DNA from 3 places in the Pseudoflavonifractor sp. genome. Region 3 is predicted to be linked to each of the others. Evidence: predicted binding sites of a transcription regulator. Region 3 holds the regulator's gene; each other region holds the start of a gene.

Region 1 (9,872 bases), 120 kb from region 3:
GGCGTATAGTTCCTCCGCATCCGACGGGTAGATAGCCCCCTCCGGCTTGTCCAGCAGTATCCGCAGGTTGGCCTCCATAGCCGGGTCGGTAAAGGCCAGGGCTTTGGGCTGACCAAGGACCAAAGCGCTGCCGCCAGCCACCAGAGCGGCTGCCGTCACGCCTGCGATCACCTTGGCTTTCACGGTGGCGAACAGTCCTGCTTTGGCCGCCGCCCCCGCAGTGGTTCCGGAGCCTGCGGCTGTGGTGCCTGAACTGGCTGCTGCGGCTCCCGCCGCAGTACCACTCAGGGCGGCTGCGCTCAAACCGGCAGCCAGCTCCTGAAAATCCTTGAGGAACAGCAGGCCCAGAGGCACCATGGTGTGCAGGCGGATGCCGTCCCGCTCCTCGGTCTCCAGAATACCATCCCGCAGCTTTTTGCGGGCATAGTTCAGCCTGCTCTTCACCGTACCCTCGGAGCAGTCCAGCACCTGAGCAATCTGGGCTACGGTAAGCTCGGAATAGTAAAACAGCAGCACACACTCCTTCTGCTGCTGCGGCAAAGCCTCAATGATGGAGAGGATGATCTCCCGGTGGGCCTGGTTTTCCAGGGCGGAGGCGGGGATCAGACCCTCATTCTCCTCCGGCAGCTCATCTAGGATTGTATTGCCGTCCTCATCCTCGGGAAGCTGGGTATAGCGCCCGGACTTGCTGAGCACATTGCGGCATTTGTTGGCGGTGATCTGAAACAGCCACCCCTCAAAGGCGTTGGGATTGGCCAGATTGGGCAGCGCCCGGAAGGCGGACAGAAAGGCCTCCTGCACGGCTTCCTCCGCGTCCTCAGCACTGCGGGTCATGCGAAAGGCCAGGTAGTAGGCCCGCTTATACATGGCCTCATAAAGGGCGGTCTGGGCCTCCGAGTCTCCCTGCTGGGCCAGCCGCACCTGCTCAATCAGGTTCATGGACTCTCCTCCCTCGCTGCTCCATCATAACAAAGTGAAACGGGCCCCCGCAATGAAATTTTAAAAATTTTTCAGAAAAGTAAAACCTGCCGACAAGTCGGCAGGTCTTACTTTTCGTGAGCGGACCAACTCACACCGCTGCCGGGGCGGAACGGCGAAGGGCGGTCAAGGCTTCGGACGCTTCTGTTTCGCGGACAGAAAGTCCAAATAATCCATCAGACTTTCGCGTTCCGCCTCGGGCAGCCCTTGAAAAGCCTGATTTAATTTACGCAGCTGTTCCACACAGCGCACATCGGAATATCCCAGCAGATAGTCGGTGGAGACTTCGAAAAACTGTGCCAGCTTGAGCAACGTCCCCTCCTCACGTGGGAAGTGAGCGCCGCTCTCATAAAAGCTGACCATGCGCGGAGATATGCCGATGATCCCGGCAATGGCTTTTTGTGTCAGGTTCCGCTCCTCCCGCAGCTGTCGCAGCCGTTCTCCAAAGGTCAAGGAACTCACCTCAGGTTCATTATGATGGATAATTTTTACTGTTGCATGAACTGGAACTATTATTACTATTTCTATTGATATCCGAAATATTATTACTAAAATGAAACGTGGGAAGACAGCCAGGATTATGAAAAACAGGAGGAAACAGACGTGAAACAATTCAACCGCAACAGGTAAGCCCCTGATCTGCACCGGTATCCGCCCACACCAACATCCTGGCCTGCGATTACCTGTATGTTGATGTTGCTGACGAATATGTAACAGAGGGCGGCTACTTCTACAACGTGACCGTCACGGAGGCCTCCGCAGGCTGAAACCTTCCCCGGAGAAACGGCACCCAGTGATTTGAAGTGAAAGGAAGAGAAACGGATGAAACGAACCCTGGGCAGCGCTCTGACTGCCATCGTCCTGACCGTCACGGCGCTGACGGTCCCGGCCCAGGCCTACACCATGGAGCCTGACGGCTTTACCATTACCCCCAATCAGGAGACCCTGGACTTCTGGACCCAGTACAAGTATCCCTTGAATGACCGGGGCATCTATGAGGTGTCCGCCGACGGCTGGAATTTCTGCGCAGAATTCCATGACGGTCTGCTGCGAGTCAACGACAGCGTCAGTCCTCCTGACGGGTATAGCGGCTATTGGACCAACTATGTGGACAAAAACGGCAATCTTTACGACCTGAACCGGGGCCGCTATGGGGAGATGTATTCCTTCTCCGGCGGCTATGCCGCTGTCATCGGCGACGATGACGGGATGTACTCCGGCGTGGGCTATGTCAACACCAAGGGCGACGAGGTGGTCTCCCCCCACGGCGACTATACCTGGCTGGAGGTGGGCAGCAGCACTACCATCCGCTATGCCGGCGGCTTTATCAACGGCAGGGCCATAGTCCTGCGGAAGCCGGATGTGCCCTCCTCTGGCTTTGGCACCGACGCCTATCGGGATACCACAACCTACAACCCCTACGCACCTGAGCGCTGGTACGGCTTTGAATACGCCTACATCGATCCCGCCGGGAAGCTGCTCACCGGCTGGACCCTGATCCAGGACTGGGAGAAGGTGACCGGGCTGCCCCTGTACGACCAGGACGGCGTATGGATCGGCCACCGGGAGCACGGCAGCAGCGTCAGCGATCCCTACCAGCCCGGCGGCGGTCAGACCGGACAGCCGGAGCAGCCCTTTGTCCCCGAGTTCCATGCCCCCGCTCTGCCGGAGTACAACAAAAATGCCCCCAGCCTCTTTGCATCCACTGCCAAAATTACCGGGGTAAATGTGGGTATGGCAGCCTATGGAGGCATGGACGTCACCGTAACCAACCCCACGGGCGTGACCGACGCCGGTGTGGTGGCCCTGGTGGCATTCAGCCAGGAGGGAAGTCAGGGGGAGGCCGGCGTATTTTTCATTCCCTACGAGGTGCCCGCAGGGGAGAGCAGAACCTATACAGTCTCCACCCCGGGTATCGTTCACCAGGGAATCTTCAACGGAGTCTGGGAGAGCAGCGGCCTGCCTGAGCTGATGGAGCGGTATGTGGATGCCGCCATCGTCACCTTCAGCGATGACGCCGACCTGCACGCCTTTTATGATACCATTCCCTACGAGCAGTTCTGGTATCCCAGGGGTTCTACCGGTGAATTCCAGCCCATATGTGACGGCCCTGCCGGTACTGCCTGGCTGTGGGATGTAATGGGCTTCCAGCGTACCGGAGACTATCTGCCCTTTATCAGTTACTATCCCCCGGAGCATGAGCTGCAGGGTATCCCCGCCGACACGGTGGACCACAGTGTCTGTGAACGATAAGAGAAGGAGCATGACCATGAGATATTCAACTGTATTCAAACGTATGACCTGTACTGTTCTGGCCGCCGCGGTGCTGACCCTGCCGGCCTTCGCCTGGAAGGTGGACAAGCAGGATATGACTCAGGTAGAGGTGGAGGTCGAGGAGGGCGTCACCATCGGCCCCAGCGATTGGGCAAAGTCTGAGGTGGAGAAGGCAGCTGAGGCAGGGCTTATCCCCCGGTTCACCGGCAATCCCTCCTACCAAGATCAGATCACCCGGGAGCAGTTCGCCCAGCTGGCGGTGCAGCTGGTTGAAGTCATTCAGGAAGCGGAACTGCCCGCCGCCTCCGAGGGTACCTTCTCCGACAACGACAGCCTGGCCGTCCGCAAGGCCAGCCAGGCAGGCATCGTCACCGGCACCGGCGGCGACAAATTCGCTCCCACCCTCGTCACCAACCGGGAGCAGATCGCCACCATGCTCTACCGGGCCGTGGGGACCATTGAAACTGCCACCGGCGTAGACCTGGCCCCCAAGGCGGGCGCCATTGAGGGCTACACCGACCGGGCTTCCGTCTCCGCCTGGGCGGCGGAGGGCGTGGGCGCCCTGGCCGCCAACGGCATTATGAAGGGCACCTCCGGCGCCACCCTCTCCCCCCAGGACTCCTGCTGGCCTACCGGATGTATGCGCAGTTCGGAGAGCTGAAGGGCTGAGCTGCAGGACGCTCCAGTCTGTTTTGCATGGGAAAGAGAGAAAGGCAGAGGATATAACATGAAGAAAAAATGGATGCTGTCTCTGGCTGCAGCTGTGATGTGTCTCACGCTGCTTGCCGGATGCGGCAGTCAGGAGAGCGGAGACACCAGCCACACCGCCGGCCTGGAAACACCTGTAAACTCCGGCGAATGCACGGTGGATGATGTCGAAGCTCAGGCGGCGGCCTATCAGGCGGAGGGCCGGGAATGGGACGCCTGGCTCCTGGTGCGGAAGCAGTGGGCTCTGGACAAAACCAATGAGGAGCTGCTCCGCCTGATGGAGACGTATCCCCTCCCTGCGCCCAACATCGTTGCGACTGAGCGGGAGGATGGGAGCTTTGTGTTTTCCATTGACAGCAACGATATGTCCTATATCGAGCAGGTGACTTCTGTTGATCAAATGGGGGATTATTCCACTATTGACATAGCGCTCTGGTACAATTTTATCTGGGACGGCCACAAAACAGGCTCAGTACAGCAAGTAGAGGACCAGGGGGATGCCCAAATAGATATTATAGATGAGAAGGGACCCTGTACATTAGAAGCGTGGTATGTGGAGAATCCGAACTCCTTTACTGGCGATAATGAATATTGGGAGCACATTGGCCCTACCATCACTATGGACTTTACTGTTGGTGATACCACGCTTGTTTCCCTCTCTTTTGGAGAACTGTCAGGAAGATTCCTGCCCATTGAGAACAGTCACGGAGGCACGATATACTATACACTGGATGGCACCGATCCTCTGGACGACGGGGTCATGACAGGCATCCGGTGCGAGGAGGAAAACGGGATCAACCTTCCCTCCGGCACTTATACCGTAAGCGTTCGGTGTCAGGACTACTCCGGCCAGATCAGCGATCTGATCCAGAACACGTTCTCTGTGTCCTTCGACTGTTTTGACAGCTCCAGCAACAAGGTGGCGGAGGATTCCTGCTATGAATATTTCACTACCGGCTCCGGCCCTCTTTACCGCTGCGACAAGCTCGGAAATAATATCGAGGTGCTGGACGGGAACACCACCTATTCTGTGGCTGCGTTCGACTACTACTGGGAGCCCAACCACACCGACACGATGCTCCCCGAGGCATTCCTGGCACAGCAGCAGCAGATCCGCCAGCTCTACTACCTGACGGACGGGTTTATGAACATCCTCACCAACCGGTATTATTACTACGACGGCAGAAGTGAGGAATCCTTTGAACAGAGTGAGCGCGCTTACAGGCAGTGGCTGGACAGCGTCGGCCGGGACTTCCTGCGGATCGGCCGTTCCAGCGGTACGGTCGAGCTCATACGGCAGACAAAGGAATATTACGGAGTACCCAGTTCCGTTGCAGAGACCCTCTCCCTGAAGGCGGACGACGGCTATCGGACAGAGAAGCTGGATGACCGTTCTGTGATCTACAAGGTCAATAAAGACGTGACAGCTATGTTTGAGGTAGAGGGGCATGCTGTCGTGCTGGATGCAGTGTATGAGGCCAGATACCCCATCATTCTCTACCATTACGAGGACAGCCCCACGGAGCACTATGTTTTTACCAACGGCGAAACGTTTGTCAATGAGCAGATGACGGGGCGCACCCTGCTGGGATACACCGAAAATGGGGTGTATTTCCTCGGAGACAACGGCGAGGCCTTGCGGGAACCTTTTGACTATTTGCAGTTCGCTGAAATATAAAATAATTACAGGGGATTTTATACCTTATCGAGTTTTTGCGGTATCTTCGACAGGAATATTGCACGGAGTTACGGAAAGAAAATAGAAAGAAAAAACGCCGCTGTCTGCGAGTTGCAGACAGCGGCGTTCATACATATCAGGCGCTTTTTTGCAATTGCCGTAAGTTTATCGTAAATTCACGGCCACACTTACGGCAATTGCTTACATCCCAATGGATTCAGGCACTTGCTTAGTACATGCCGCCCATGTCGGGAGCAGCGGGGGCAGCGGGAGCGGGGGGCTGGGGCTTGTCGGCCACCAGGGACTCGGTGGTCAGCAGGGTGGCGGCGATGGAGGCCGCGTTCTCCAGAGCGGAGCGGGTCACCTTGGTGGGGTCAACGATACCGGAGGAGATCATGTCCACGTAGGTCTCGTTGTAGGCGTCGAAGCCGTAGCCGACCTTGTCGGCCTTCTTCACGTTCTCCAGAACCACGGATCCGTCGATGCCGGCGTTGGTGGCGATCTGGCGCATGGGCTCGGTCAGGGCCTTGGCGATGATGCGCACGCCGGTCTTCTCGTCGCCCTCGGTCTCAGCCAGGAGCTTCTCCACGGCGGGCACGGCGTTGACATAGGCGGTACCGCCGCCGGCCACGATGCCCTCTTCCACAGCAGCGCGGGTGGCGTTCAGGGCGTCCTCGATGCGGAGCTTCTTCTCCTTCATCTCCACCTCGGTGGCGGCGCCCACGCGGATGATAGCCACGCCGCCGGCCATCTTGGCCAGACGCTCCTGGAGCTTCTCACGGTCGTAGTCGGAAGTGGTGGTCTCGATCTGAGCGCGGATCTGGCCGACGCGGGCCTTGATGGCGTCAGCGCTGCCGGCGCCGTCCACGATGATGGTGTTCTCCTTGGAGACCTTCACCTGACGGGCACGGCCCAGCAGGTCCATGGTGGCCTCCTTGAGCTCCAGACCCACCTCGGAGGAGATGACGGTGCCGCCGGTCAGGGTGGCGATATCCTGGAGCATATCCTTGCGGCGGTCGCCGAAGCCGGGGGCCTTGACACACACCACGTTCAGGGTGCCGCGCAGCTTGTTGACGATGAGGGTGGACAGAGCCTCGCCCTCCACGTCCTCAGCGATGACCAGCAGCTTCTTGCCGGACTGGACAACCTGCTCCAGCACGGGCAGCAGCTCCTGGATATTGGAGATCTTCTTGTCGGTGATGAGGATGAGGGCGTCGTCCAGAACGGCCTCCATCTTCTCGGTGTCGGTGACCATATAGGGGGTGATGTAGCCCCGGTCGAACTGCATGCCCTCGACGACCTCGCTGTAGGTCTCAGCGGTCTTGGACTCCTCAACGGTGATGACGCCGTCGTGGCTGACCTTCTCCATGGCCTCGGCAATCAGCTTGCCGATGGTCTCGTCGCCGGAGGAGACAGCGCCCACGCGGGCGATGTCAGCGGTGCCGTTGACCTTCTGGCTGTTGGCCTTGATGGCGTCAATGGCGGCGGCGGTGGCCTTGGCGATGCCCTTCTTCATGACCATGGGGTTGGCGCCGGCGGCCAGGTTCTTCAGACCCTCGCGGATGATGGCCTGGGCCAGCAGGGTGGCGGTGGTGGTGCCGTCGCCGGCCACGTCGTTGGTCTTGGTGGAGACCTCCTTCACCAGCTGGGCGCCCATGTTCTCAAAGGGATCCTCCAGCTCGATCTCCTTGGCGATGGTCACGCCGTCGTTGGTGATCAGGGGAGCGCCGAACTTCTTGTCCAGCACCACGTTGCGGCCCTTGGGGCCCATGGTGATCTTAACGGTGTTGGCCAGCTGGTTCACGCCCCGCTCCAGAGCGTGACGGGCCTCTTCGCCGTAGCAGATAATCTTAGCCATAATCAAAAACCTCCAATTTGAATCGGGCGGAAGCCGCCCGGGAAAATTCGTTGCTGTGTGCGGGGCGGACAGGGAAGTGCGCCCCAAAGAGGGAAATTACTCCACGATGGCCAGAATGTCGCCCTGACGGACGATGGTGTACTCCTCGCCCTCAACCTTGACCTGGGTGCCGGAGTACTTGCTGGTGATGACCTTGTCGCCCACCTTCACGGTCATGACGACTTCCTTGCCGTCCACCATGCCGCCGGGGCCCACGGCGATAACTTCGGCCACTTCGGGCTTCTCCTTGGCGGAGCCGGTGAGGATGATGCCGCTCTTGGTGGTCTCCTCGGCCTCCACCATCTTGATGATCACGCGATCGGCCAGGGGTTTGAGATTCATAGCTGGTTCCTCCTTGCGTATATGAAGAATGTATTTTGTAAACGTTCCTGTGTCTTAGCACTCATTTTGCCGGAGTGCTAACGCACTTATAATAATAGCTTTGGAGCGCAAAATGTGCAAGTAAAAATTCACCGGATTTTTGCCTGAAATCCAGGTAAAATCCGGTGAATTTTAAAATAGCTCATTCTAAGTGCTGGAAGCTCCGATTTTCTCGCGATTTCATGAAACAGTGGAAAAAGAGCCGCTGGAATTGTTAGCAGTCTGTAAACTTTTACGCCAAAACAGGTCGGGGGGATAAAAAAAGTTGATTTTCTTCCCGGACAGACGGACGGTAAAGCTGCGGGAGCGCATCACCTCGCCGTCTACAACGGCCACCAGCTCCTCCGGGGAGGTGAAGGAGATCTCCTGGCAGTGGAAGTCCCGGATGACCTGGGGGAGCTGCCGGTAGAGGCCCTTGGCGTATTTGCTCACCAGGCGGAAGAAGGTGAAGCGGCTCACCTTGGGCACCACCAGCATGTCCAGGATACCGTCGTCCGGCTGAGCCTCACCCACGGGCATAAAACCGCCGCCGTAGTACCGGCCATTGCAGATACAGATGATGGTGCTGGGGCCGTCCAGGGTCTCGCCGTCCACCTGGATTTGGGTGGGGCGGGTCAGGCCCTTGAACACGTTGACCACCAGAGAGAGGATATAGGCCCCCACGCCGGACACCAGGGGCAGGGCCTTGTATTTATGTACGTCGGCGGCCACTCGGGCGTCCACGCCGGCGCAGATGACCCCCAGCCCCAGCTTGCCGTTGCAGTCCATCAGGTCCAGGGCGGCCTGGGGACCGTCCGCCAGGGCAGCCAGGTCGGAGAAACGGGCGCGGTAGTTCTTCCCAAAAATCTTCAGAAAATCGTTGCCTGTGCCCTTGGGCACGTTGGTGACGGCGGCGTTGTCGTACCCTGCGGCGCCGTTAACCACCTCATTAAGGGTGCCGTCTCCGCCGCAGGCGTAGATACGCACCGGCGCTCCGCTCTGGGCAGCGGCCCGGGCCAGGTTTTCCCCCGTGCCCGCGCCGCTGGTAAAGGCAATCTCATAGTCCAGCCCGCGGCCGCCGAAAATCTCCCGAATCTGGGCGGTGAGGGCGTCGGTGCTGCCGTGTTTTCCGGCAGCAGGGTTGATAATGAACAGGTGCTTCATGCACGCTCAGCTCCTCATTCAGGAAGTGGAGGCGGCGGAGAACTGGGTTCCGGCGGCGTGGTAATAGGTGGAGGAGTCACTGGAGGGCCAGAGAATAATACGCTGCTCCGGCCGGGCGATGCGGGCCACCATGGCGGCCACCTCACTGCGGGTGATGACCGCGTCGGGGCGGTAGGTAAGCTGCTTATCGCTGCCGCTGACAATGCCCTTGGAGTACATCGCGTAGATGGAACTGGCGGCGAAGTCGCCGCTGGACACGTCGGGGATAGAGGAAGCCACACGGCTGGAGTCGTTGATGTCATCCGCATTTCGGACAGGTGCGGTGGCGGCCAGCACCAGAGCCAACTCCGCACGGGTGATGGGGCGGGTATAGCTCTTGAAGGTGGAGCTGGTGATAATGCCGTTGGTCAGGCAGTAGTTCACCGCATTGGTGTACCAGGGGTCGCCGCCGCTGGTAAAGCGCCTGCCGGAGTAGGTGCTGTCCAGCACGGCGGCCATCTTCAGCGCCTCGCCCACAGTGAGGGTGTTGTAGGGCTGGAAGGTACCGTCTCCGGGGCCCTCCATCAGGCGCAGATTGTAAGCCAGGTCCACCCACAGGTCAAACCAGTCCTTGCCGGACACGTCGGAGAAGGAGGCGGTGCGGCTGGAGCGGAGAGAGAAGGCGGCAAAGGGGACCTTCAGGCCGTAGAGGGTCTGGGGCAGGGTGGAGAGCGGGATGTGGACGCTGTCCCGGTCGGCCCAGCGGATTACAATCTCCTTGCCGTTTGTGCCCTGCTCCACGGTGATGGAGCTGGCGCCGGTATACAGCTGGTG
Region 2 (9,872 bases), on a different contig from region 3:
TCCAGCAGCGCGGGAGTGTTCCGGGCATTTCAGATTGGAATGAAAAAGCTCATTCCCAACGAGCTGCTCCAGATTCTGATGATGGCCTGGGTGTTTCCCAGCTTCCTGCAGGGGATCTCAGGCTTCGGCGTGCCGGTGGCGGTGGGTGTCCCGCTCCTGATGGGAATCGGTGTGACGCCCCTCTGGGCGGTGATTCTCCCGCCCATCGGCCACTCCTGGGGAAATACATACGGGACGCTGGCCATCGCCTGGGAGGCGCTGGTCTCCTCCACGGATTTGACGGCAGATCCGGCGCTGTACGTGTGGACCGCCGTCTGGGCCACGGGATTCATCTGGCTGTGGAATCTGGCCTGCGGCTTTCTCATCTGCTTCTTTTACGGCGGACGGCGGGCCCTGAAAAAGGGCTGGCCTGCCGTACTCCTCATCTCCGCTCTTCAGGGCGGCGGGCAGATGCTGGTGGCCCAGCTGAATGCCTCCCTGGCCTGCTTCCTGCCCTGCTGCTTCGCGCTGGCAGCGGCGCTGCTCCTGGGCAGGACCAAGCGCTACCGCACACCGTGGAGCGTTCCGGACAGCAAAATTATGCGCCGGAAGGAGCCGGAGGCGGGGGAGGAGGCGGTCATGTCACTCCATCAGGCCTTTTTCCCCTACTATGTCATGACCGTCATTGCGCTCTGCGTCCTGCTGATTCCGCCCCTCAAGAGCTTCCTGTCCCAGTGGCAGATTTCCTTCTCCTTCCCGGAGACGGTGACCGGATACGGCTATGTGAACGCGGCAGTGGCGGCCTATTCCCCCATCACGCCGCTGACCCACGCGGGGCTGTTCCTGCTGATTGCCGCCGCCGCCGGCTTTGTCTACTACCGGCGGAAGGGATTTTTGAAGCGGGCGCGGCTGGGAATATGGCGGCGCACCTGGAGAAAGGCAGTGCCCTCCGGCGCGGCGATTACCTGCTTTATCGTCCTGTCCCGGCTGATGAGCGGTACCGGACAGACCGACGTGCTGGCAAAGGGCATCGCCGGAGTGCTGGGCGGGACCTATGTGCTGCTGGTACCCATGGTGGGCATGCTGGGCTCCTTTATTACCAGCAGCAATATGTCCTCCAATGTGCTCTTTGCCAGCTTCCAGATGACCACGGCGGCGCTGCTGGGCGTCAGCCAGGCCGCCTTCCTGGGTGCCCAGACGGCGGGCGGCGCCATCGGGAGCATTCTCTGCCCCGGAAATATTGTCCTGGGAACCACCACGGCGGGGGTCCTGGGGCAGGAGGGGCTTGTACTGCGGAAGCTGCTTCCCATTGCGGTTGCGGCGGCTGCGGTGCTGGGCGTGCTGCTTTGCATCGCGCTGTACATCCTCTGACCGCGCCGGAAAGGACGGGCGGTCTTACCAATACCCCAATCTACCTGATAAGGAGGAAGCCAGGTGCCTGAAAAGAGAAAGACAGTGGTGGTAGCCCTGGGCGGCAACGCCATCACCCAGACCGGACAGCGTGGAACCACCGAGGAACAGCTGGCCAATATCAGCAACTGCTGCGATTTTATCGCCGATCTGGCGGCGTGCGGATATGGCGTGGTGCTGACCCACGGAAATGGTCCCCAGGTTGGAAACCTGCTGATTCAGAATGAGTGCGGCCGGGCCAAGGTGCCGGAGAACCCCATGGATGTGTGCGTGGCCCAGACCCAGGGAAGCCTGGGCTACCTCATCGCCCAGACCCTTCAGAACCGCATCCGTGCCCGGGGCATGGACCGGGAGGTGGCGGCGATTATGACCCAGGTGGTGGTGGATCCGGAGGACCCTGCCTTCCGCAGCCCGTCCAAGCCGGTGGGTCCCTTCTTCACGGAGGAGGAGGCCAGGACCCAGGGCCACCCCATGGTGGAGGACAGCGGGCGGGGCTACCGCAGAGTGGTCCCCTCTCCCCGGCCCAAGGCACTGGCCGAGCGGGATGTGCTCAAGCTGCTGGTTGACGCGGGCGTGATTGTCATCGCCGTGGGCGGCGGCGGCATTCCGGTCACCGAGCAGCAGGGCGGCCTGCATGGCGCGGAGGCCGTGGTGGACAAGGACTTCGCCTCCGCCCTGGTGGCAAAGGAGATTGGGGCCGACAGCCTGATGCTGCTCACCGGGGTCCCCAAGGTGGCCATCCACTTCGGCACCCCGCTTCAGCAGGAGCTGGATCGGATGACCGTGGCCCAGGCGCAGCAGTATATGGCGGAGGGCCAGTTCCCCGCCGGCAGCATGGGGCCCAAGATTCAGGCCGCCATGGACTTTGTCAGCGGCGGAGGAGGAGAGGCCATCGTGACCTCCCTGGAGCTGGCCTGCGCGGCAATGGAAGGCAAAACAGGCACCAGAATTGTGGCCTGACAGGTAACGAAAGAGAAAAAACGAAACAATTTCAGGAGGTAATGAACTATGATGGATGTTGGAGTGTATCGTCTTCCCATGGCGGGCCCCGATGACGTTTCCGAGCTGGCAAAGCTGATTGACAACGGCACCATTCGCGCCGAGGAGGTGTGCGCCATCATCGCCCAGACCGAGGGTGACGGCTACGCCCGTGGCTATGCGGCCATGAACTTCGAGCTCATGCTGAGCGAGCGGCTGGGCATGAGCCGGGAGGAGGTCTCCGCCCGGATTCCCATGCTGATGATCGGCCTGACCGGCGGTCTGATGAGCCCCCACTACACGGTCTTTACCCGCCGGGAGGTGGATGCCAAGCCCACCGGTGAGAAGCGCCTGGCCCTGGGAATCAAGATCACCCGCGTGCTCAAGCCCGAGGAGTACGGCACCGCCGTCCAGGCCCGCCTGGTGGCCGAGGCTGTCCGGGAGGCCATGAAGGAGGCCGGCATCGAGCGGGTGGAGGACGTGTGCTGTGTTGAGGTAAAGTGCCCCAACCTGACCGCCGCCCGGCTGGAGGATGCCCGCAGCCGCGGAAAGAAGTGCTGCAGAACCAACTTCGCCGAGGCGGGCAGCAAGTCCAAGGGCGCCTCCGCTCTGGGCGTGGCCCTGGGCCTGGGCGAGGTGCAGGACGCCGACGTGACCGACGAGGCCGTCTGCAGCAACTGGGCGCTCTATTCCAACGTGGCCTCCACCTCCGCGGGCAACGAGCAGGTGGCCTGCAAGGTCATCGTCATGGGCAACTCCGTCAACTCGGTGAGCAAGTTCAAGATCGGCAACGGCGTGATGCAGGATACCCTGGATATTGAGGGTGCCCGTGAGGCCTTCCGCAAGGCCGGTCTCCGCTGTGAGCACGACCTGCCCGAGGAGGAGCGTCAGCGCATTGCCACCATGTTCATCAACGCCGGCGCGGACGCCATGGGCTCCATCCGCGGCCGCCGCACCACCATGAAGAGCGACTACCTGGTCGGCTATCAGGGTATCTTCGCCAAGGCGGTGATCAACGCCATTGTGGGCTCCCTGGTGGGCGACACCATGATTCTGGCCTCCGCCGGCTATGAGCACCAGGGCCCGCTGGGCGCCAACCTTGTGGCCTGCATCGCCAGAGCGGAGTGAGACTATGGAGCACCTGATCAAAAACGCGCTGGTGGACGGCCAGCTGCAGGACATCCTGGTGCGGGACGGCGTGATTGAGCACGTGGGCAAGGTTGACCGGGACGGCGACTTTGACGCGGAAGGGAACGTGACCGTGCCCGGCCTGGTGGACTGCCACCTGCATCTGGACAAGTGCCTGCTCAATGAGATGGCCCCCTACGCCGACGTTACGGGACCTGAGAAGGGCGCCATGACCAGGGAGCTGAAGGCCAACTTTACCGTGCCTGACATTACCGCCCGGGCGGAGCGGATGCTGCGCCGGGCGCTGAACGCGGGCGCGGTGGCCGTGCGTACCAATGTGGACGTGGACGGCATTGTGGGCCTGAAGGGCATGGAAGCCCTGCTGGCCCTGCGGGAGAAGTACCGCGGAACGCTGGACGTTCAGGTTACCGCCTTTGCCCAGGAGGGCATCTTTGCCGACGGAAAGACCCATGAACTCCTGCGTGAGGCGGTGGACATGGGGGCCGACCTGGTGGGCGGCCACACCATCGCCGCCGGAGAGGGCACCCGGGCCATCGACTTTGTCCTGGAGCTGGCCGCTGAGAAGGGCCTGGAGGCGGAGTTCCATCTGGATGAGTCGGGCAACCGGAAGGACTATCTGCTCCCCTACCTGACCGACCGGATGAAGGAGATGGGCATGCAGGGCAGAGTCAACGGCATCCACATGTGCACGCTGGCGGCCCTGAATGAGGAGGAGCTGGAGGACGCACTGGACCGTATGGTTCAGGTGGATCTGAAGGCCACCATTGCCCCCACCGCCATCTCCACCCGGGCGCTGGCGCCGGTGAAGCGGCTGCTCCATGCGGGCCTTCTGGTGGGCATCGGCTCGGACAATATCCGGGACTTCTTCAACCCCCTGGGCAGCGGAGACGTGAAGCAGGCGGCGTTGCTGCTGACCTATGTCCAGCGGTTCTTCACCGCGGAGCAGGTGGAAGCGGTGTTCGGCATGATCACCGGCAAGGGCGCCCAGCTGCTGGGCCTGAAGCAGTACGGCATCCGTCCCGGGTATCCCGCAAACCTCACCGTCCTGGAGGGTAAAAACAGCTATGAGGTGCTGGCGGCAGGCGCCAGACTCCGCTGGCTGATGAGAAGCGGGCAGCTCATTGCCGTGCAGTGAGGAAATGAATATGTGATGCGGTACAGCGGCGTGATTGAAAAATCGCCCTCTGTATCGTATCATGTAGAGGACAATAAAAAAGGAGGCTGTACCATGAAGAAGTATCAGGTGCTGCTGTTCGACCTGGATGATACGCTGCTGGACTTTCAGAAAAACGAGTATGAGGCGCTGGGCGCGCTGTTTCAGCGGCTGAATCACCCCCTGACAGATGAGATCCGCAGGCTCTACCACGGCATCAACCAGGACATGTGGAGGGCCTACGAGCGGGGAGAGCTGGAGCGTGAGGTACTTCTCAACACCAGGTTTGCCAGACTGTTTGAGGCCCTGGGTGAGCAGGTGGACGGCCCCATGGCCGAGGGTATCTACCGGGAAGAGCTGGGAAAGGGCGCGTTTCTCATCGACGGCGCCCTGGAGGTGTGCACAGCCCTCAGCCGCCGCTATCCCATCTGCATTGCCACCAACGGCGTGGGGCGGACCCAGCGGCAGCGCCTGACCGACTCGGGGCTGGCGCCGCTGGTGTCCCAGGTGTTTGTGTCGGAGGAGATCGGCTGCGCCAAGCCGGGCGAGCCCTTCTTCCGCTATGTGTTTGACCATCTGGAGGGGATTTCCCCCAAGAACATGCTGCTGGTGGGCGATTCCCTCAGCTCGGACATCCGGGGTGGAATCAACAGCGGCATGGACACCTGCTGGTACAACCCCAAGGGCGGGGAAAGCGGAGAGACAGCGCCCACCTATGAGATTTCCAACCTGAGAGAGCTGCTGCCCATGCTGCTGGAAGAGGCGTAACAGACCGGCAGGGCGTCAGAGCCGTGACAGACAGAGAGCGCCGCAGGCATTCAGGCCTGCGGCGCTCTTTTCATCTGCCCGCCGGGAGGGACAACCCATTGACAACCGGTGCCGCCGCGCATAAAATGGAAAAAACACACATCCGGGAGGGACCAGATATGACATTGGAAGCGCTGCGGTACGCCCTGCTGGGGGTGTCCGCCTATTGGAATATTATGGACGAGCCTCTGATGAAGGAGGTGTCCGCTCTGCTGGACGCGGTCAGCGGCGGCCGGGGCGGCGAGGCCCTGGAGCGGTATGCCGCCGTGTTCTACCGCCTGCGCCGGGAAGGGTACGGGACCCTGGGGGACTGGCTCCACGACAAGCTCCGCTATGAGGACGGGCCCTATCCCCGCCTGGTGGAGCGGGGCGGGGAGGACCGGGAGCTGACCGGCGCCGCCGAGCGGGACGTGGAGGTGCTCTGCCAGCTCTCCGGCCTGAGCGGCGGGCTGATTCTCAGCCGGATTGGCGCCCTGCTGCCTCCGGAGGCGGCCACAGTCCCCGCCAGGCTGCCCCGCTGGAGCGGTGGCGTGCCCTTTGATTTTGCCTCCCTGACCGAATTCTACCGCCGCAGCGGCGCGGGACTTTTTGCCCGCAACCGGGCCTTCCTGTGGGAGGACGGGGCCCTGCGTCCGGTGGCCGACCCGGACTGCACCGGCGGCGACGAGCTCATCGGCTATGAGAGGCAGCGGGAGCGGGTCATTGCCAACACCCGGGCCATGATGGAGGGCAATCTGGTCAACAACGTGCTGCTCTACGGCGACCCGGGCACCGGCAAGTCGGTGACGGTCAAATCCCTGCTCACGGTGCCCGGCTTTGAAGACCTGCGGCTCATTGAGGTGCGGAAGGAGGAGCTGGGAGAGCTCCACGACCTGATTCCCTCCCTGGCCGGGCGGCGGCACAAGTTCATCCTCTTCATCGATGACCTGGCCTTTGACCAGGACGACAAGACCTATTCCGTCCTCAAGACCATCCTGGAGGGCGGCCTGGAGCGCCGCCCCGCCAACGTGGCGGTGTATGCCACCTCCAACCGCCGCCACCTGGTGCGGCAGACCTTCTCCGACCGGGTGGGGGACGAGGTGGACCGTACCGAGACCATCGCGGAAAAGACCTCCCTGTCCGAGCGGTTCGGCCTGCGCATCCCCTATCTGGCGGTGGGCAAGCCGGAGTTCCTGGACATGGTGGAGCGGATGGCCGACCTGTACGGCGTCACCATGGACCGTGATACCCTCCGGGCCGAGGCGGTGAAGTTCGAAATGCACCATCCGGGCCGGACGCCCCGGACCGCCCGGCAGTTTATCGCCAGCCTGAGCATGTGACCGCCCCCAGCATTTCGAACTTCCCGCGCCCTTTGGCGCGTCCAAGCGTTTTGGGCTGTGCCCAAAACCTTGACGGCGGGGCAATTCACTTGTCCCGCCGGATTCAAATCTCTTGGGGGCCCCATGCCGGATGTATCCGGCATGGGAGATGCACCATCCCGGCCGGACGCCCCGGACTGCCCGGCAGTTCATTGCCAGCCTGAGCATGTAAGGAGAGGTGAACACAACGTGATTACCGTCCGGCAGGCGCAGATGGAGGATGCCACCGGTATTGCCATTGTCAACGCCTATACATGGAAAACCACCTATACCGGCTTGGTGCCCGACGACGTGCTGGACGGGAGAATTGACGCCGTCCGCTCCAGAGCAGAGCAATACCGGCAGGAAATCAGCCGGGGCGACAAAATCTTGGTGGCGGTGGAGGAGCATACCGTGGTGGGCTTCTGCACATATGGCCCCAGCCGGGATGTAGATTATCCCCGAGCCGGGGAGATTTACGCCCTGTATGTCCTGCAGGGCTTCCAGGGCATGGGGCTGGGACGACAGCTCTTCCGTTCCGCCGGTAAGATCCTGTTGGCCGAAGGATGGCGGAGCATGGTTATCAACTGCCTGTCTGGGAACCCATCCCTTGGCTTTTATCTGCGCATGGGTGGACAGCGCGTCAAATGTCAGCAGGCTTTGATTGGCGGAACTCAGATTGAGGAGACCATGCTTTTTTACGCTGACCTGTCCCGGTGCCTTTGAGATAGTGAACAGCATTTTTCGCGTCTCCAATGGGCAATTTGTAAATTTTCTTTGAACCCCCTTGAAAATTACCACACGAAGGACTATCATAGCGTTAGCACTCGGGAGCGTTGAGTGCTAACGCTATGTTGTTAATCATAATCTTTTCATATACGGAGGCAGTTACCATGGAAAAGAAGCAGTTTCAGGCGGAATCCAAGCGCCTGCTGGACCTGATGATCAACTCGATCTACACCCACAAGGAGATTTTCCTCCGTGAGATCATCTCCAACGCCAGCGATGCCATCGACAAGCTGGCCTACAAGGCCCTCACCGACGACCAGGTGGGCCTGAACCGGTCCGACTTCAAGATCGTCCTCACCCCCGACCAGATTGCCCGCACCCTGACCATCAGCGACAACGGCATCGGCATGACCAAGGAGGAGCTGGAGGAGAACCTGGGCACCATCGCCCGCAGCGGCTCCCTCCAGTTCAAGAAGGAGATGGACCAGGACAAGAAGGCCGACGTGGACATCATCGGCCAGTTCGGCGTGGGCTTCTACTCCGCCTTCATGGTGGCAGACAAGGTCACCGTCACCAGCAAGGCCTACGGCTCTGACCAGGCCTGGCGCTGGGAGAGCGAGGGCGCGGAGGGGTACACCATTGAGCCCGCGGAGAAGACTGGCGCGGGCACTGACATTGTGCTCCACATCAAGGCGGACACTGAGGACGAGAAGTACGGAGAGTACCTGGAGCAGTACCGCCTGGACGACCTGGTGAAGAAGTACTCCGACTATATCCACTACCCCATCCAGATGCTCATGCACAAGTCCCGCCAGAAGCCCCGTCCCGCCGACGCCGGCGAGGACTACAAGCCCGAGTGGGAGGACTATGACCAGTGGGAGACCCTCAACTCCATGGTGCCCCTGTGGCAGCGGCCCAAGAGCGAGGTGACCGCTGAGGAGTACAACGCCTTTTATAAGGAGCACTACGGCGACTGGGAGGATCCCCTGGCCGTGGTCCACGTCCACGGCGAGGGCCAGGTGGAGTACAAGGCTATGCTCTACATCCCCGGCCACGCCCCCTATGACTTCTACACCCGCGAGTACGAGAAGGGCCTTCAGCTCTACTCCTCCGGCGTGCTCATCATGGACAAGTGCGCCGATCTGCTGCCCGACCACTTCCGCTTTGTCCGGGGCGTGGTGGATTCCGCCGACTTCTCCCTCAACATCTCCCGCGAGGTGCTCCAGCACACCCGGGTGCTGAAGATCATCGCCACAAACCTGGAGAAGAAGATCAAGGCCGAACTGCTCAGGCTCCAGAAGGACGACCGGGCCAAATATGAGACCTTCTGGTCTGCCTTTGGCCGCCAGATCAAGTACGGCGTACTGGAGGACTACGGCGTCCACAAGGACATGCTCAAGGACCTGCTTCTGTTCCACTCCTCCAGGGACGGCAAACTGACCACTCTGGCCGAGTACCGCCAGCGGATGGCCGAGGACCAGCAGTATGTCTACTACGCCTGCGGCGAGAGCGTGGACCAGATCGCCCGCCTGCCCCAGACCGAGCGGATTCTGGACAAGGGCTATGAGATCCTCTACCTGACCGAGGAGCCCGATGAATTCATCATGAACGCCCTGGGCGCCTGGGATGAGAAGTCCTTCAAGCCGGTGACTGACGAGGACGCCCTGCCTCAGACCGACGAGGAGAAGGCCGCTGCCGAGAAGAAGGCGGAGGAGAGCAAGGACGTGCTCACCTTCGTGAAGGAGACCCTGGGCGACAAGATCAAGGAGGCCCGGGTATCCAAGATTCTGAAGTCGGGCGCGGTGTGCCTCACCGCTGACGGCCCGGTGACCATTGAGATGGAGAAGTACTTCTCCCGCATGGACCCGGAGCGGGCCCAGGGCATGAAGGCCCAGCGGGTGCTGGAGCTCAACCCGGATTCCGGCGCCTTCGCCGCCCTGCGGGAGGCGGTGGACACCGACCCGGAGAAGGCCAGGAAGTACGCCGAGCTGCTCTACGACCAGGCACTGCTCATCGCCGGCCTGCCCCTGGAGGATCCGGCCGCCTACACCGAGCTGGTGTGCAGCCTGATGAAGTAAAACGAAAAACAGAACGCCGCCCCGGCGCCATATGGCGCCGGGGCGGCGTTCTTTCTGTGTAATTAACCCTCGTAGGGCTTATCCGTCTCGATATAGACGCCCAGCTCCGCGCTCCAGCTCACATTAAAGCCCAGAGCCTGGCCCAGATCCCGCAGCTTGTAGTAGGTGTACCCGCCGCCGGCATCGTCGGTGAGCAGGATGGCATCCAGCGCGGCGGCAGAGCCGTTTACATTGGTGGCGGCAGTGGAGTCC
Region 3 (9,872 bases):
CTGGGTGCCCTCGGGCAGGGTCCACTTCACCTTGCCGTCGATGGTGGGGATCTCCAGCTCCGCGCCCAGGGTGGCCTGGAGGAAGGACACCGGCTGCTCCAGGTAGACCGACGTGCCGTCCCGCTTGAAGAAGGCGTGGGGCCGGACGGTGACGCTGATGATCAGGTCGCCGGCAGGTCCGCCGTTGCGGCCCGCGCCGCCCTGGCCACGCAGGGACACGGCCTGACCGTTGTCGATGCCGGCGGGAATCTTGACCGTAATCTTCCGCTGCTTGCGCACCGAGCCGGAGCCATTGCAGGTCTTGCAGGGCTGGTGGATGATCTTGCCCGTACCGCCGCACTTGGAGCAGGGGGCGCTGGTGGCGAAGGTAAAGGCGCCGCCGCCCCGCTGGATGCGGACGGTGCCGGTGCCCCGGCAGTTGGGGCAGATCTCAGCGGTGGTGCCCGGCTCACAGCCGGAGCCGTGGCAGGTCTCGCAGGTCTCCTCCCGGTTGAGGATGATCTCCTTCTCACAGCCGAAGGCGGCCTCCTCAAAGGTGATGGTGACGCCTGCACGCAGGGTGTCGCCCTTCATGGGGCCGTTGCGCCGGCTGCTGGAGCCGCCGCCGAATCCGCCGCCAAAGAAGGAGCCAAAGATGTCGCCCAGGTCGATGTCCCCGAAGTCGGCGCCGGAGAAGCCGCCGAAGGGGTCGCCGGCTCCCGCACCGAAGTTGGGGTCCACGCCGGCATGGCCGAACTGGTCATACCTGGAGCGCTTCTCCTTGTCAGACAGCACCTCGTAGGCCTCGTTGACCTCTTTGAATTTGGCCTCGGCGGTCTTGTCGCCGGGGTTCAGGTCCGGGTGGTACTGCTTGGCCATCTTGCGGTAGGCCTTTTTGATCTCGTCGTCCGACGCGCCCTTGGACACGCCCAGGACCTCATAATAATCCCGTTTCTGCTCTGGCATGGGAGTTCACCTCTTTACGCGGGAAACGGCGGGGGACAAGCCCCCGCCTCATTTCCCATGGTTATTGATTACTGCTGATCATCGTCGACAACCTTGTAGTCAGCGTCCACCACGTTGGGGTCGCTGTTGTCGCTCTGACCGGCCTGAGCGCCGCCGAAGCCCGCGCCGCCCATGTCGGGGCCGGCCTGCTGGCCGCCAGCCTGGCTGTACAGCTTCTCGCTGATGGGATAGAAGGCCTTGCCCAGCTCCTCGGTAGCGGTCTTGATGGCCTGGGTGTCGGTGCCCTTCAGAGCGTCCTTCAGCTTGTTCAGGGCGGCGTCCAGGGTGTTCTTGTCCTCGGTGGACAGCTTATCCTTCAGGTCCTCCATGACCTTCTCAGTCTGGTACACCATCTGGTCGCCCTGGTTGCGCACGTCAACCTCTTCCTTGCGCTTGGCGTCCTCGGCGGCGAACTGCTCGGCCTCGCGGACAGCCTTGTCGATGTCCTCCTTGGACATGTTGGTGGAGGAGGTGATGGTGATGTGCTGCTCCTTGCCGGTGCCCAGGTCCTTGGCGGACACGTTCACGATGCCGTTGGCATCGATGTCGAAGGTGACCTCGATCTGAGGCACGCCGCGGCGGGCGGGAGCGATGCCGTCCAGGTTGAAGCGGCCCAGAGTCTTGTTGTACTGAGCCATCTCACGCTCGCCCTGGAGCACGTGGACCTCAACGGAGGTCTGGTTGTCGGCGGCGGTGGTGAAGATCTGGCTCTTCTTGGCGGGGATGGTGGTGTTGCGCTCGATGAGCTTGGTCATCACGCCGCCCATGGTCTCAATGCCCAGGGACAGGGGGGTGACGTCCAGCAGCAGCAGGCCCTTCACGTCGCCCACCAGAACGCCGCCCTGGATGGCAGCGCCCATGGCCACGCACTCGTCGGGGTTGATACCCTTGAAGCCGTCCTTGCCGGTGAGCTTCTTCACCATGTCCTGCACGGCGGGGATACGGCTGGAGCCGCCCACCATCAGGACCTTGGAGATATCGTTGCCGGTGAGGCCGGCGTCGCTCATGGCCTGACGGACGGGGCCGGCAGTGGCCTCCACCAGGTGAGCGGTCAGCTGGTCGAACTTGGCACGGGTCAGGGTCAGATCCAGGTGCTTGGGGCCGGTGGCGTCGGCGGTGATATAGGGCAGGTTGATGGCGGTGGAGGTGACGCCGGACAGCTCAATCTTGGCCTTCTCGGCGGCCTCCTTCAGGCGCTGCATGGCGACCTTGTCGCCGGTCAGGTCTACGCCCTCGGTCTTCTTGAACTCGGCGGCCATCCAGTCCATGATGCACTTATCGAAGTCGTCGCCGCCCAGACGGTTGTTACCGGCGGTAGCCAGAACCTCGATGACGCCGTCGTCGATGTCCAGGATGGACACATCGAAGGTGCCGCCGCCCAGGTCGTAGACCATGACCTTCTGGGCGGTCTCCTTGTCCACACCGTAGGCCAGAGCGGCGGCGGTGGGCTCGTTGATGATACGCTTGACCTCCAGACCGGCAATGCGGCCGGCGTCCTTGGTGGCCTGGCGCTGGGAGTCGGTGAAGTAAGCGGGGACGGTGATGACCGCCTCGGTGACGGTCTCGCCCAGATAGGCCTCAGCGTCCGCCTTCAGCTTCTGAAGGATCATGGCGCTGATCTCCTGAGGGGTGTACTTCTTGCCGTCGATGTCCACCTTGTAGTCGGAACCCATCTCACGCTTGATGGAGATAACGGTGCGGTCGGGGTTGGTGATGGCCTGACGCTTGGCCACCTGGCCCACCATACGCTCGCCGTCCTTGGAGAAGGCGACGACAGAGGGGGTGGTGCGGTTACCTTCCGCGTTGGGGATGACAACGGCGTCGCCGCCCTCCATGACAGCAACACAGCTGTTGGTTGTACCGAGGTCGATACCAATAATCTTAGACATAGTGCTTTTCCTCCAATATATCGAAATTATTTTTTACAAAGGGGATGGTGGTGTCACGCTTCGCCTGTTCGCGACGCCCGGCTTCCCTTTGACTCGGGCTTGAAACAGGTCCGCTGCGCGGCCCTTCGGTTTCGCGCCCTCGCTCCGGTCCATCCGGGCTGCTCACGACGGCTCAGCGCTTCTTTCAGTTCGCCACTTTTACCATGGCAAACCGGACCACCTTGTCACCGGACTTGAAGCCGGTCTGGAATACCTCAACAACGGTGTTTTCACCGGCGGATTCATCCTCCACGTGCATCACCGCGTTGTGGACGTTGGGGTCAAAGGTCTCGCCCAGCGCGGGGATTTCCTCCACGCCCAGCTTCTTGAGTACCTCACGCAGCTGGTTCATGGTCATCTCCACGCCCTTCTTGAAGGCCTCGTCGGCAGTCTCCTGCTTGAGGGCGCGCTCCAGGTTGTCGTACACCGGAAGGAAGGCCAGCACGGTCTCCGACTTGGCGTCGTTCCACACCGACTCCTTTTCCTTCTGGCTGCGGCGGCGGTAGTTGTCGTACTCGGCGGCCAGGCGGAGGAACTGGTCCTCCTTCTCCTTCAGGGCGGCCATAGCCTTTTCGGCGGACTCCAGGGCGGCGGTCAGCTCTGCGCTGTCGGGGGCCTCTGCGGTTCCGGCCTGGGACACGGCCTCCTCCTGGGGGGCCTGGGTCGTCTCCTGCTGGGAGACGGGCTCCTTTTCCTGATCCTTTTTACTCATAGCTTATGTGCTCACTCCTATTTCTTGCCGTCATTGTTTTCACCAATGGGGGGAAGCTCGCCCTGTCCGAACAGTTTGGAAAGGCCCTGGGCCAGGTAGGACAGGCGGGCGGTAATCTTGGCATAATCCATACGGGTGGGACCCACCACGCCGATGACGCCCCGCATACCCTCGCCGATGTCGTAGCTTGCCACCACAACGCTGGTGTCCTTCAGGGCGTCGGCCACGTTTTCCGGGCCGATGAGGATGCTCATGGGGTTGTCCTTGGGGACGGGGAAGCGGCTGGGGTCGTTGTCCTCGGAGAGGTAGCTCATCAGGGTCTGGGCCTTCTCCAGGCTGCGGTATTCGGGGTGCTCGAGGAGATGGGCGATGCCCGCCGTGTGCACCTTCCGGTGCTCCAGCTCCTCCAGTACCTCGATGGCGAAGGAGACAACCAGACTGATCAGTCCGTAGGAGTCGCCGGCGGCGTGCTGGGCCACCCGCATCAGCTCGGGGGTAATCTCCTCCAGGGTGAGATTGGTAAAGGTGGTGTTGAGCAGGGTGTTAAGCAGCTGGAGCTGGGGCTCGCTCAGGTCGGTGGGCAGCCGCACCAGCCGGTTGCGGACCACGTTGGTGTCCGTCATCACCACGATGATAAAGGCGCTGCGCTCCACCATCAGCAGGTCAAACCGCTTGATAGTCACCCGCTCCATGCCGGAGGAGAGGGCGAAGGCGGGGTACTGGGTCAGCTGGGAGACAATCCGTCCCGCCTGGTCGATGACCCGGTCCAGTTCCTGCATCTTCAGGCGCAGGGCCTGGTTGATCCGCTGGGTCTCCTGGAGGGAGAGGCGGTAGTCACCCATGAGCTCGTTGACGTAGAGCCGGTAGCCCTTGGGGGAGGGAATCCGTCCGGCGGAGGTGTGGGGCTGCTCCAGGTAGCCCATGGCCTCCAGGTCGGCCATCTCGTTGCGGATGGTGGCGGAGGAGATATCCAGTCCGGAGGACTCGGCGATGGTCTTGGAGCCGATGGGCTCTGCCGATTCAATATAATTCTCAATGATGACCCGCAGAATGCGTTTCTTGCGGTCAGTCAAATCCATCATGCCGCCTCCTCTCATGTTTTAGCACTCATACTTCCTGAGTGCTAACGTAAATGTACCACCATCCCCCGGCATTGTCAATAGGTTGGTTGTAAATGATTTGTGAACGGAAAAATTTCGGGGAGAACAGAAGCAGAGTGGGAGCGTGATTGCTAAGAAACGGCCCGGACAGGAAAAAGCAATGCCGCGACACAGCCGGAACAGACCGGCCGCATCGCGGCAAAAGATTAAAATTCCAGGACGAGGCCGGTCCTGAGATAGGCCAGCCTGTCGCCCAGCTCCTCCTGAAGAAGGGCGAAGGCGGGCTCGCCGGTGCAGTGGCCGGTGTACACCCGCTCCACGCCCAGCTCATCGGTGAGCCAGTGGGCCAGATTGCGGACAATGCCGGGGGCCACACCCAGGGTGGCAGTGCCGCCGTGGCCCATCAGGTGGAACCCGCCCACAATGGCGTACACCTGCTGGCCGGGAAAACGGGCGAGGATATCCTTTACAATATATCCGGCCCCGGCGTGACAGCAGGAGTTCATCACCACCAGGCCCTTGTCCGTCTCAGCCACTAGGGACTGCTCGTGGTCCACGGCGTCGGGGATGAGATGAAGGCCGGGCAGAATCATCCGGGGGCCGTCGGCCAGGTCGAAGCGGCTGCCAAACTGCTCAATGAGGGCGGGGCTCACGCCATCGTAGCTGCCGTCCTTCTCCCGGTACCGGGGCAGAAGGGCGGCTGGCCGGGCGTACACCGGTGCGGCGGCATTGCAGGCGAAGAAGGCGCCCAGGCCGTCGGCGTGGTCCCAGTGGCCGTGGGAGAGGGCGGCCTTCTCCACAGTGGACAGGTCCACCCCCAGGGCGGCGGCGTTCTCGGTGAACCGGCCGGAGGAGCCCACGTCCAGCAGGACGCTGTGGCCCGCATAGGACAGATGCAGGGACAAGCCGTGCTCGTGGAGGAGACAGTGGGGGGAGGTGTTTTCCATCAGAACCGTAACCTTCATAGAGAGCTCCTTTCCGCCGGTGGCCCGGCAGGCTTATGACGGGTCGGTTTTCCGGTAGCTGGCCTGGGTCACGTCGTGAATCCAGGCACCCGAGCGGAACCGCCACAGGCCGATGAAGAATTTCAGCACGTTTTCCAGGGAGATGCCCAGATAGACCCAGAAGATATCCAGCTTCAGCACCAGGCCGAAGAAGGCGGACAGGGGCAGGGCAAAGCACCAGAGAGGGAGCAGGTCGTTGAGGGTGGCGGCTCGCACATCTCCGCCGCCCCGGAGCACACCCACGATGTTGGTGGTGTTGAAGGAGCGGACGGACAGGAAGGTGAAGGTGACCAGCAGCATCATGGTGGCAATGTCCTGGGCCTCCTTGGACAGGCCGAAGTTGGGATACACCACCGGGCTGACAAAGAACAATGTGCCCAGAATGCCCAGCACGCTGACAACCAGACCGGCCAGAAAGGCCAGGGTGTTCAGGGTGCGGCCGGTGTCGTACACCGTCTCCATCCGGCCCGCGCCGATCTCACGGCCGATGATGATGGCCGCCGTACCCGCGATGGCAAAGACAATGACGGTACATACCTTTTCAATGTTGCCCGAGATGGCGTAGGCCGCCAGAATCTCGGTGGAGCCCTCCATATAGCCCATGATGGTGGGATAGAGGGCGGTGCCCAGGCCCCAGAGGGTCTCGTTGAGCACCACGGGGGTGGAATAGCGGATGTAGCGGGCCAGCAGCTCCCGGCCGGGGCGGAACACCAGAGCGGGCTTCAGGCGGAAGCGGCGGCTGCGGACGGCGTAGGTCACCATGACGGCAAACTCCAGCATGCGGGCCAGCAGGGTGCCCACGGCGGCGCCCACCACGCCCAGCCGGGGGGCGCCCAGGTTGCCGAAGATGAACACCCAGTTGAGGAAGGTGTTGGACACCATGGACACGCCCAGCACGCACAAACCCAGCTTGGGGTTCTCCATGGACCGGTGGGCTCCCAGATAGACCTGGGTGATGGAGTTGAACACATAGGAGAAGCCAACGACTTTGCCGTACCCCGCCGCCAGCTCCACAACCTCCCGGTTGTTGGAGAACAGACCCAGGAATTCCACCGGGAAGAAGTACATCACCAGAGCAAAGATCATGGTAATACTGCCGGCGGCGTAAAATCCGATGCCGATAACCCGGTTGATGGAATCGGTGTCCTGTTTGCCCCAGAACTGGCTGATGAGCACGGAGGCTCCGCTCTGGAGGCCGAAGATAAGCAGGAGAATGACAAAGATGGGGATGTTGGCCAGGGTCACCGCCGCCATGGGGGCGTCTCCCGGCAGGGAGCCCACCATGAAGGTGTCCACCAGGGCCAGGGACTCGGTGATCAGATTCTGAAAGATGATGGGCAGGGCCAGCCGGACCACGTCGCGGTAGAAGTACCTGCCCCGGTTCATGTAGGAGAGCATAACAACCTCTCTGAATGTTATTTTGTCTCAGGACAGGGTGGTGAACAGGGTGTCCCGGGCCTTGAGCAGGGCCTCCCGCAGGCCGTCCACGTCCTCACGGGTGCTGTCGGGGGAGAAGGACACCCGGAAGGCGCCGTCCATCTCGTTCTTGGGCAGGCCCATGGCGGCGAACACATGGCTGGGCTTGCCCCGGTGGCAGGCCGACCCGGCGGACACGCACACCCCCATGTCCCCCAGCACCCGCACCAGCACCTCGCTCTTGTAGCCGGGCAGGGTAAGGCAGAGAATGTGGGGCGCGTCGCTCTCACCCACCTGCTTCAGCTGGGGAATTGCCCCCAAAAGCGACTCCAGAGCGTATTCTTTCAGCTCTTTCATACGAACGGTATAGGAATTCATCTCGGCCTTGCCCACAGCACAGGCGGCGGCAAAGGCGGCGGTCTGGGCGGTGGCCTCGGTGCCGGGACGCATGCCCTCCTCCTGGCCGCCGCCCAGCATCAGGGGCGGGAACCGGAGGCCCTTGCGGATGTAGAGCGCCCCCACGCCCTTGGGGGCGCGCACCTTGTGGCCCGAGATGGTGAGCAGATCCACGCCCAGGGCCTTGGGGGTGAAGGGGATTTTCAGAAAGGCCTGCACCGCGTCGGTGTGGAGCAGGGCGGGGGAGTGGGCGGCCTTGATGGCCCGGGCGGCCTCGGCCACAGGCTGGATGGTGCCCAGCTCGTTGTTCACCAGCATCATGGACACCAGCACGGTGTCCGGCCGGAGGGCGGCGGTCAGGTCCTCGATGGAGATATGGCCGGTCTTGTCCGGTTTGAGCCAGGTGACCTCGTACCCCTCCCGCTCCAGAGCCTTGCAGGGCTCCAGCACGGCGGAGTGCTCAAAGGCGGTAGTGATGATGTGCTTTCCCTTCCGCTTACCCAGCTCCACGGCGCCGCGAATGGCCCAGTTATCCCCCTCGGTGCCGCAGGAGGTGAAGAAAATCTCCTCCGCAGCGCAGCCCAGGGCGGCGGCCACCTGGCCCCGCTGCTCCTTGAGCCGCTTGGCGGCCTCCCGGCCCAGAGGGTAGCGGGAGGAGGGGTTGCCGTACTGCTCCGTCATAGCCTCCAGCGCGGCCTGGGCGGCCTGGGGACACACCCGGGTGGTGGCGGCATTGTCCAGATAAATCAAAGAAATTCGCTCCTTAGTCTCACAATTTCTCCTCAATTCTAATTCGGAACCGATATAAAGTCAAGCGGGGCGGCGGAGAGGGGGCGGACGGAAAGGACAGGACAGCGAAAAACCGCCTGCCCCTCTCCGAGGGGCAGGCGGCTGAGGGGACTGATTACAGCTCCCGGGTGGAGACATGCCAGATGTTATCGGCGTAGTCCCGGATGGAACGGTCAGCGGCGAAGATGCCGGACCGGGCGATGTTGATGAGGGACATGCGGTTCCAGGCCTTCTGGTCCAGATAGGCCTTACCGGCCCGCTCGTGGGCGGCTCTGTAACTCTCAAAGTCGGCCAGCAGCAGGTAGTCGTCGGGGGCGCTGCCGTTCTGACCGAAGAGGAGCCGGTTGGTCAGGTCGGTGTAGCTCACGCCGTCGTTGAAGCCGCGGGTGATCTGGTCCAGGATTCCCTTCAGGGTGGGAGAGCCCATATAGTACTCATAGGGCTTGTAGCCGCGCTGCTTGAGGGACACAACCTCGTCGGCCTTCAGGCCAAAGAGGAAGATGTTCTCGTCGCCCAGCTGCTCATGCATCTCCACGTTGGCGCCGTCCAGGGTGCCGATGGTCAGGGCGCCGTTCATCATGAACTTCATGTTGCCGGTGCCGCTGGCCTCCTTGCCGGCGGTGGAGATCTGCTCGCTCAGCTCGCTGGCGGGCATGAGACGCTCGGCCAGGCTGACCCGGTAGTTCTCCAGGAACACCACCTGCAGCCGGTCCTTGCAGACGGGGTCGGCGTTGATGGTGGCGGACAGGGAGTTGATGAGGTGGACAATCTCCTTGGCCACATAGTAGCCGGGAGCCGCCTTGGCGCCGAAGAGGTACACCCGGGGGGTGAAAGTGAAGTTGGGGTCGTTCTTGAGGCGCTGGTACAGGTAGATGATGTGCATCACGTTGAGCAGCTGGCGCTTGTACTCGTGGAGGCGCTTCACCTGTACGTCGAAGATGGCGTCGGTGTTGAGCACAATGCCGCTCTCCTTGGCCACATAGGATGCAAAGGCCTGCTTGTTCTCCGCCTTGATCTTGCCCAGGCGGGAGAGGACGCCGGCGTCGTTCTGGAACTTCTCCAGCTTCTTCATGGCGTCGGGCTGGAGCAGGTAGTCATCCCCGCCGGTGCACTCCTTGATGAGGGCGTCCAGCTTGGGGTTGCACTGGGACAGCCAGCGGCGGTGGTCAATGCCGTTGGTCACGTTCTGGAACTTGTCGGGAGTGATGGCGTAGATGTCCCGGAACAGGTCCTTCTTCAGAATGTCGGAGTGGAGGGCGGACACGCCGTTGACGGCGTAGCAGGCGCACACGCACATGTTGGCCATGCGCACGTCGCCGCCCCAGACAATGGCGTTGCGCTCCACACGGCCCATATCGCCGTGGAAGGCCTCGGTGAGGCGCTGCTGCCAGCGGTTGGAGATCTCGATGATGATCTCCCAGATGCGGGGCAGCAGGGTCTGGACCAGCTCCTGGGGCCAGCGCTCCAGGGCCTCGATCATGACGGTGTGGTTGGTGTAGGCCACGGTGTGGGTGACGATATACCAGGCGTCATCCCAGGTGTA

The links. Region 3 encodes HrcA, which represses chaperone genes, less so after heat shock. Its sites were predicted from a motif close to TGTTAGCACTCNNNNNNNNNGAGTGCTAACA; they were not measured.
Region 1: ACOX7T_RS07215 (co-chaperone GroES) is a predicted target of HrcA. The motif match lies at 7,930-7,960, and genes of this name have one in related genera.
Region 2: htpG (molecular chaperone HtpG) is a predicted target of HrcA. The motif match lies at 7,632-7,662, and genes of this name have one in related genera.

The regions. Positions count from the first base shown of each region.
Region 1 is NZ_JBMNPX010000005.1:175,794-185,665, reverse strand. Features, by position in the region: gene ACOX7T_RS07245 (RNA polymerase sigma factor) at 1-939, opposite strand, end outside; gene ACOX7T_RS07240 (helix-turn-helix domain-containing protein) at 1,105-1,431, opposite strand; gene ACOX7T_RS07235 (hypothetical protein) at 1,801-3,231, shown strand; gene ACOX7T_RS07230 (S-layer homology domain-containing protein) at 3,248-3,913, shown strand; gene ACOX7T_RS07225 (FN3 associated domain-containing protein) at 3,980-5,638, shown strand; gene groL (chaperonin GroEL) at 5,868-7,496, opposite strand; gene ACOX7T_RS07215 (co-chaperone GroES) at 7,593-7,877, opposite strand; gene ACOX7T_RS07210 (diacylglycerol/lipid kinase family protein) at 8,097-9,059, opposite strand; gene ACOX7T_RS07205 (S-layer homology domain-containing protein) at 9,078-9,872, opposite strand, start outside.
Region 2 is NZ_JBMNPX010000016.1:22,904-32,775, forward strand. Features, by position in the region: gene ACOX7T_RS11795 (L-lactate permease) at 1-1,350, shown strand, start outside; gene arcC (carbamate kinase) at 1,414-2,349, shown strand; gene ACOX7T_RS11805 (ring-opening amidohydrolase) at 2,398-3,495, shown strand; gene ACOX7T_RS11810 (amidohydrolase family protein) at 3,500-4,651, shown strand; gene ACOX7T_RS11815 (YjjG family noncanonical pyrimidine nucleotidase) at 4,745-5,437, shown strand; gene ACOX7T_RS11820 (ATP-binding protein) at 5,596-6,795, shown strand; gene ACOX7T_RS11825 (N-acetyltransferase family protein) at 7,024-7,539, shown strand; gene htpG (molecular chaperone HtpG) at 7,707-9,620, shown strand; gene ACOX7T_RS11835 (hypothetical protein) at 9,683-9,872, opposite strand, start outside.
Region 3 is NZ_JBMNPX010000005.1:58,494-68,365, reverse strand. Features, by position in the region: gene dnaJ (molecular chaperone DnaJ) at 1-945, opposite strand, end outside; gene dnaK (molecular chaperone DnaK) at 1,014-2,873, opposite strand; gene grpE (nucleotide exchange factor GrpE) at 3,058-3,624, opposite strand; gene hrcA (heat-inducible transcriptional repressor HrcA) at 3,642-4,706, opposite strand; gene ACOX7T_RS06715 (MBL fold metallo-hydrolase) at 4,931-5,689, opposite strand; gene ACOX7T_RS06710 (MATE family efflux transporter) at 5,723-7,126, opposite strand; gene ACOX7T_RS06705 (cysteine desulfurase family protein) at 7,154-8,290, opposite strand; gene ACOX7T_RS06700 (glycogen/starch/alpha-glucan phosphorylase) at 8,445-9,872, opposite strand, start outside.